One region of the Collimonas sp. GW821-FHT07E08 genome, then DNA from elsewhere that is predicted to be linked to it. Evidence: predicted binding sites of a transcription regulator. Region 1 holds the regulator's gene; the other holds the start of a gene.
What was found. Region 1 encodes HrcA, which represses chaperone genes, less so after heat shock. Its sites were predicted from a motif close to TTAGCACTCNNNNNNNNNGAGTGCTAA; they were not measured.

Region 2: a site for HrcA is predicted at 1,532-1,558, ahead of groES (co-chaperone GroES). Genes of this name have one in related genera too.

What each region holds. Positions count from the first base shown of each region.
Region 1 covers NZ_JBWKQR010000008.1:153,357-157,284, reverse strand. Annotated here, with positions in the region: gene AC07RZ_RS12365 (NAD kinase) at 1-369, opposite strand, end outside; gene AC07RZ_RS12360 (HAD family hydrolase) at 416-1,165, shown strand; gene hrcA (heat-inducible transcriptional repressor HrcA) at 1,232-2,254, shown strand; gene AC07RZ_RS12350 (TfoX/Sxy family protein) at 2,268-2,639, shown strand; gene fur (ferric iron uptake transcriptional regulator) at 2,649-3,074, opposite strand; gene AC07RZ_RS12340 (outer membrane protein assembly factor BamE) at 3,206-3,715, shown strand; gene dapB (4-hydroxy-tetrahydrodipicolinate reductase) at 3,747-3,928, shown strand, end outside.
Region 2 covers NZ_JBWKQR010000011.1:225,020-228,947, reverse strand. Annotated here, with positions in the region: gene groL (chaperonin GroEL) at 1-965, opposite strand, end outside; gene groES (co-chaperone GroES) at 1,121-1,414, opposite strand; gene AC07RZ_RS16340 (APH(3') family aminoglycoside O-phosphotransferase) at 1,914-2,690, shown strand; gene AC07RZ_RS16335 (efflux transporter outer membrane subunit) at 3,174-3,928, shown strand, end outside.

The sequences.
Region 1 (3,928 bases):
CACCGGCAGCATGCGCTCCAGCGAGATATCGGTGATGAAACCGAGGCGACCCTGGTTGATGCCGATCAAGGGCACATCGTAAGGAGCCAGCTGGCGCGCAATGCCCAGCATGGTGCCATCGCCGCCGACAATGATCGCGGCGTCAGCCTGCTGGCCGATCTGGGCCGGCGTCATCGCAGCGATCGGCAGCGCAACGTTCTGCGCAGTCTCGGTCTCCAGCACCACATGGTGGCCGCGTCCTTGCAGGAAATCGGCGATTTCAGTCAGCGACTCGGAAATGCCGGCGGCGAAATACTTGCCGACGATCGCAATGGTTTTCGGCATAGGTTCTAGCAAAACCGCTTGAGAAGGTAATTTTATAGGCCACATGCTGGCGATTAGACCATAATTTAGGCTTGCAATGAAGGATACGCACATGGCCCTGACGAATAATTCAGCTATCTTCCCTGGTTTCCGGCCCGGCAAATCGCCGGCCGTCAAAGCGGTGCTGTTCGACCTCGACGATACGCTGTGGCCGATCGTGCCGGTGATCGCGCGCGCCGAACAACTGCTGTTCGACTGGCTGCGCCAGAATGCTCCCGCGGTCGCCCGCGAGTTCACCATCGAGAGCCTGCGCCGGCAGCGCATGGAACTGGCGGCGAGCAACCCGGTGTTCAAGTTCGACCTGTGGCGGCTGCGCCATGCGGCGCTGACGATTGCTTTCAACAGCGTCGGCGAAGACGCCGGCAAAGTGGATGCGGCGATGGCGGTATTTTCCGAAGCGCGCCACGCGGTGACGCCGTTCGCCGACGTCCAGCCGGCCTTGGTGCGGCTCAGCCGGCGCCTGCCGCTGGGTACGGTCTCGAACGGTTTCGCCGATCTTGGCAAAATCGGCCTGGCCCAGCATTTCCAGGCATCGATCGCGGCCCACAGCTTCGGCTGCGCCAAACCCGATCCCAGCATTTTCCATGCGGCTTGCGCAGCGCTGAACGTGGCGCCGGAACAAGCGGTGTATGTCGGCGACGACCCCTTGCTGGACGTGGCCGGCGCCCAGCAAGCCGGTTTGCAGGCGGTCTGGATCAACCGTTTCGAGCGCGTGCTGCCGGCCGGCATCAGCGCCCAGGCCAGCTGCGCCAGCCTGCTTGAGCTGGAGGCGTGGCTGGAACAAACCGCGGTTAGCCGCTAAAACAGTGTATAAGTGCATGCATAAGCCGCTGGCACGCAAGCCCGGCGCTCGCTAAAATACAACCATATGCAACTAGATAATCGCGCTCAAACCCTGCTCAAAGCCCTGGTCGAACGGTATATCGCCGACGGCCAGCCGGTTGGCTCGCGTGCCTTGTCCAAGATCTCGGGCCTGGAACTGTCGCCGGCGACGATACGCAACATCATGGCGGACCTTGAGGAAATGGGCTTTGTCGCCAGTCCCCACACCTCTGCCGGCCGGGTGCCTACCCCGCGCGGCTACCGCATGTTTGTCGACACCCTGCTGACGGTCGAGCCGATTGACGAAACCGCGCTGGAATCGAAGATGCAGGCGCGGCTGCAGCCAAATTCGCAACAAAAGATCATTGCCAATGCGGCACAAGTGTTGTCATCTCTATCGCATTTTGCGGGAGTGGTGCTGTCGCCGCGGCGCGAATCGATTTTCCAGCAGATCGAATTCCTGCGGCTGTCGGAAAAACGCATCCTGCTGGTGATCGTCAGCCCCAACGGCGACGTCCAGAACCGGCTGCTGCTGACCGATGTCGACTACAGCCCGGCCAAGCTGGTGCAGGCCGCCAATTACATCAACCAGCATTACGGCGGGCTCAGCCTGGACGATGTCCGCCTGCGCCTGCAGGGCGAACTGCGCAAGCTGCGCGACGACATGACCTGGCTGATGCAGGCCGCGGTCGAAGCCGGCAGCGACGCCATGACCGACAACAGCGACGAAGTGGTGATTTCGGGCGAACGCAACCTGCTCAGCGTCACCGACTTGTCCTCGAACATGGATTCCTTGCGCAAGCTGTTCGACATGTTCGAGCAAAAGACCGGCCTGATGCAGCTGCTCGACATCTCGGGCAAGGCCACCGGCGTCCAGATTTTCATCGGCGGCGAATCGCAGCTGGTGCCGATGGACGAAATGAGCGTGGTGACCGCGCCCTACGAGGTCAACGGCAAGATTGTCGGCACGCTGGGCGTGATCGGCCCGACCCGGATGGCGTATGAACGCGTGATCCCGATCGTCAATATCACCGCCAAGCTGCTGTCGAACGCCTTGAGCCATAGCTGAACCCGCCTGGAACATGTCCCGCAACGACGCCGTCATCGACTATATCCGCGAGCTGCTGGCGCCGCTGGGCGCCATCAGCGCGCGCAGGATGTTCGGCGGCTACGGCGTCTACCACGATAGCGTGATGATCGCCCTGGTTGCCGATGGCGTCCTGTATCTCAAGACCGACGACCAAACCCGGCCGCAGTTCGCCGCCGCCGGATGCACGCCCTGCGTCTTCGAAAGCAAAGGAAAAACCATTGAGATGAGCTACTGGTCGGCGCCTGAAGACGCGATGGATTCAGCTGCGGCGATGACGCCCTGGGCGCGCCTGGCCTATGCGGCAGCGGTGCGCAAGGCTAATGCCAAGCCGGCGCCGAAGGCGCGCAAGCGCAAGGCAGCGTAAGAACTGGCATCAGCCTTTTTTCTTGCGGCAATCGCGGCAATGGCCGTACAGCGCCAGCGCATGGTCGGCGATTTCGAAACCGTGTTCCTTGGCGACGATTTTCTGGCGCTTTTCAATTTCTTCGTCGTAAAACTCTTCCACCAGGCCGCAATCCAGGCAAACCAGATGGTCGTGGTGCGAGCCTTCATTGAGTTCAAACACGGCCTTGCCGGTTTCAAAATGATTGCGCTGCAACAGCCCGGCCTGCTCGAATTGGGTCAGTACGCGGTACACGGTCGCCAGGCCTACATCGAGGTTGTCGCTCAGCAGGATTTTATAAACGTCCTCGGCGCTCAGGTGGCGTACTTCGCTATTCTGGAAGATTTCCAGGATTTTGAGGCGTGGCAACGTGGCTTTGAGGCCGCTGGCTTTCAGTTCGGATGGATTGTTCGGCATGTTTTGGTCACAAATGGATGATCTGCTTTATCATATAGCGTTTTAGCACAGTTGCTCAATCAATTGAGATCCTTATGCGAATGTTGCTCTCCCCTGTCCGTACCTCCGCTTTGACCGCTGCAGTTGTCTTCATGGCCGCCCTGGCCGGCTGCGCTTCAAAAAAACCCCTGCTCGACCAGCCCGCCGCCAGCGCAGATCCGGCGGCGGCCCCTGTGGTCACCGATACCAGCGGGGTGCAAACCGTCAAGCATCGGCGCTTCCTGGGCATCTTCTCTCCTTACCGGATCGACATCCAGCAGGGAAATTTTGTCTCGAAAGAAATGTTGGCACAAGTTAAAGAAGGCATGACGCGGGAACAAGTGCGTTTCGCGCTCGGCACGCCGCTGCTGACCGACCTGTTCCATGAAGATCGCTGGGACTACGTGTTCCGCCTGCAAAAAGGCAATGGCGAAATCACCACCAGCCGGGTCAGCGTTTTCTTCAACGGCAACCTGCTGGCGCGCGTCGACGGCGGCAACCTGCCTACCGAGAACGACTACTTGGACCGGCTTTCAGGCGGCGCGGCAGAAGCCAGGAGGAGCGTCAAGAATGTGGAAATCGCCCCAACCGTGCCTAGCGCGCCAGGCCCTTCCAAGAACTGATTTATAAATTGTCCAGATCGTCGAATTGATAATGACTCAGATGAAAATAGCCGTTGCAGGCGCCTCGGGACGCATGGGACGCATGCTGGTCGAGGCGATCCAGAACGCCGACGACGCGCTGCTGGCCGGTGCGCTGGGCGTGCCGGGCACGCCTGAATTGGGAACCGACGCTGCGGCGTTCCTGGGCAAGCCTGCCGATGTCCTGATCGAAGC
Region 2 (3,928 bases), on a different contig from region 1:
CGCTTGGCTTGGCCCAGTTCTGCCAGGGTAGCTTTTTCCAGCGTCAGGCCGACTTCTTCAGCGATCACTTGGCCGCCGGTCAGGATAGCGATGTCTTCCAGCATGGCTTTACGACGGTCGCCGAAGCCTGGAGCCTTGACAGCTGCGGTCTTCAGGATGCCGCGGATGTTGTTCACAACCAGGGTAGCCAGCGCTTCGCCTTCGACATCTTCTGCGATGATCAGCAGAGGACGGCCGGACTTGGCGACTTGTTCCAGGATCGGCAGCAGGTCACGGATGTTCGACACTTTTTTGTCGAACAGCAGGACGAACGGGTTTTCCAGGGCAACAACCTGTTTTTCCTGGTTGTTGATGAAGTATGGCGACAGGTAGCCGCGGTCGAATTGCATGCCTTCGACGATGTCCAGTTCGTTTTCCAGCGATTTGCCGTCTTCGACGGTGATCACGCCTTCTTTGCCGACTTTATCCATTGCCTTGGCGATGATGTCGCCGATGTCGGTGTCGGAGTTAGCCGAGATCGAACCGACTTGAGCGATTTCCTTGCTGGTGGTGGTTGGCTTCGACAGTGTCTTGATTTCAGCGACGATAGCGACAACAGCCTTGTCGATGCCGCGCTTCAGGTCGGTAGGGTTGAAACCGGCGGCAACGTACTTGAAGCCTTCGCGCACGATGGCTTGTGCCAGCACGGTAGCGGTAGTGGTACCGTCGCCGGCGTTGTCGGAAGTCTTGGAAGCAACTTCTTTCACGAGCTGCGCGCCCATGTTTTCCAGCTTGTCTTTCAGTTCGATTTCTTTCGCAACCGAAACACCGTCCTTGGTCACGGTCGGCGCGCCGAAGCTGCGTTCCAGGATGACGTTGCGGCCCTTAGGACCCAGAGTTACCTTGACGGCGTTAGCCAGGATGTTGACGCCATTGACGATCTTGGCGCGTGCTTCATCGCCGAAAACTACTTGCTTTGCTGCCATGTTTGATTCTCCTATTAAGACTCATTGCGGGACAGAGCTGCCCGGGTAGGGTTTAAGAGTCGCCGCCGTGCGACGAATTACTCTGTCCCCAACTGATCAGATAAAACCGTGAAATTGCAGAGACTGTCTATTGATAGCCATCCGAATCGGTCGGATTACTTGCCTTCGACTACGGCAAACAGATCTTCTTCGCGCATAACCAGCAGTTCCTGGCCGTCGATCTTGACAGCTTGACCGGAGTATTTGCCGAACAGGACGCGATCGCCAACCTTGACTGCCAGCGCACGGACGTTGCCGTTTTCCAGAATCTTGCCGTTGCCGACGGCCAGGACTTCACCTTGATCCGGCTTTTCAGCAGCAGCTTCCGGCAGCACGATACCCGATGCGGTTTTGGTTTCTTGGTCGAGACGCTTGACGATAACGCGATCGTGCAAAGGACGAAGATTCATATGTGACTCCTTAAGATTCAACAGGTTATTTGTATTTGCAGCAATATCGCAGCAAAGTAAACTGACCGCTCTGCATTGCCTTGTTATTGCATGCGAGTGACTAGGTCGAGGAGATTGTTAGCACTCTCTCCTAACGAGTGCTAAGTATAGGGACGCTCCGTCGATTTTTCAAGCCCGCATTCGGGTTCGCCGGATAATCCGTCGAAATTCACTCAAGTTTGAACGTGGTTCACCTGATCCTGAATTCCCCTATGGCTAGCCCTTGAGCAACGTCCTTCTATCCAAGTACGGCAGCTAGCAACACTAAACATCCACGAAAATATTTGAGTAGCCGCACCGGACTGATTCTTTATCAATATTGTTTTTTTATAACTATTGATGTTTAATTGCCACCATGGATTTCCTTCTTTTTCATTGAAAATAATTTTGCGATCGTGATTTCGAGCCCATGTTTAATGGGAGACGGCGATCAAAATCGATTAGATTTCTCGATCTGCGCATGAGCCTCGACCTGCCTTCCACCATTCGCCGCTTCATCGGCGATGCCGACTTGATAACCGACAAGATCGGGGAATCTCCCTGTGCGGTGCACGAGTTCCGGCGCGGCGGCGAGCGCTTCTTCCTGAAGTCTTCGCCGGCGGCCTATGCCGATACCACCTACAGCGTGCGTCGCGAAGCACAGGTGCTTGATTGGCTGTCTGGACGCCTGCACGTTCCAGAGGTGGTTGCCACTGCCGAGCGCGATGGCGAGGCGTTCATGGTTACGCGGGCGGTGCCAGGGCGGCCGCTGGCCGCCTGCATCGCTGCCGGCCGGCCTGTTTCGACGCTGTTCGGCGAAGCGCTGCGCAAGCTCCAGCAAGTATCCGTGTCCAACTGCCCATTCGATGCCAGTGTGCCGGTGCGTCTGCGAGAACTGGACATCTTGTTAGCGAAGAACCTGATCGATCCCGACCACGACCTTGATGCCTGGCCGGGGCTGGACACGCCAGCCAAACTGGTCGCCCACCTGCGGGCTCACGTGCCGCGTCCGGATCCGGTGTTTTCGCACGGCGACCTGTGCGGCAACAACGTTTTCGTCGATGCGCGCGAACGGCTGTTCTTCATCGATCTTGGCCGCGGTGGCATTGCCGATCGTTGGCTGGACATAGCCTTCGCCCACCGCGAGCTGCGCGACCAGGCCGCCGAAGCCAAGGCCGAGACAATCATGGCCGCGCTCGGCGAGCCCGACCAACCGGATAAACGCCGTTATTTCGAGCAGTTGGACGAGCTGTTCTAATTCCCCAGTCTTCATGATCGGTTAATGATCGTGCAAAAAAATCGGGCATCATGCATGGCGCTGCCCCGAAGCACCTGCCTTCCACCGTATTTCCGGCATCCGCCGGCGCCTGGTTCCACACCGCGGAAGCGGTATGGCACTTACTAAACAGGGTGGAAGCAAGTTATTATTGCTGCGCAGAAATTTCGCGATGTATCTGTAGTAGATAAATTGATATTTTTTTGCTGTTATTTCTTGCGATTCGGTCCGATTGCATTTCATCCCGTGTTTTAGTCGATTGATTCCCACGATTCTGCAGCTTGTCGCAATCGCATACCCGGCAGCAATTTTCCTCTTTACAGTGTCGATACACACTGTACATTGGAGAGTTGCAGCAAATAATCACAGACAGAATCACAGACAGCGCCATACCCAGTAAAGCAGCTAAAACAATTAAAAATCCCGCATTTGGGAGCCCCTCAAAAAATCATGTAAGGGAAAAGGATGCGTTTATTCAAGATGCTCGGCAGCGTACCCCTGCTGTCGGTGATCGCCGGTTGCGTTGTCGGGCCTACCTACCAGGTGCCCACGCCAGCTACCTCATCACAAGCGGTGCTGCCGCAATTTCAAAGCGCTTTGCCGAAGCCGGCGGGCGCTGATGGCGCGACTGACCTGGCGCACTGGTGGTCGCAATTCGACGATCCGCTGGTAGCTGAGCTGGTCGCCACGGCCGAGGCCAGCAATCCCAGCGTGGCGCAGGCGCTGGCGCGCATTGCCCAGGCGCGCGCCACGGCGGGTTCCGTCGGCAGCGCGCTCTATCCTTCGGTGGCCGCCGACGCCAGCAGCACACGCAGCAAATCTCTCTCAGGCACGACCGGCAACCTGGGCAGCGCCAGCATCATCACCACCAACAGCACTGCTACCTTCGACGCCAGCTGGGAACTTGACCTGTTCGGCGGCAAGCGCAAGACGGCCGAAGCCGCCAACGCGCGCGTATTCGCCCGCAATGCCGACTGGTACGGCGCCAAGGTGTCGCTGGCGGCGGAAGTCGGCAGCACCCTGGTGAACTACCGTGCCTGCGTGGCCACCGCGGCGATGCTGACGCAGGACCTGAAGTCGCGCGAACAGACCGCCCAGCTCACGGCGCTCAAAGTCAAGGCTGGATTCACCGCGCCGGCAGACGGCGCGCTGATCAACGGCTCCACCGCGGATGCACGGCAAAAACTGGTGGTGCAGCGTACCGAGTGCGACCTTGATGT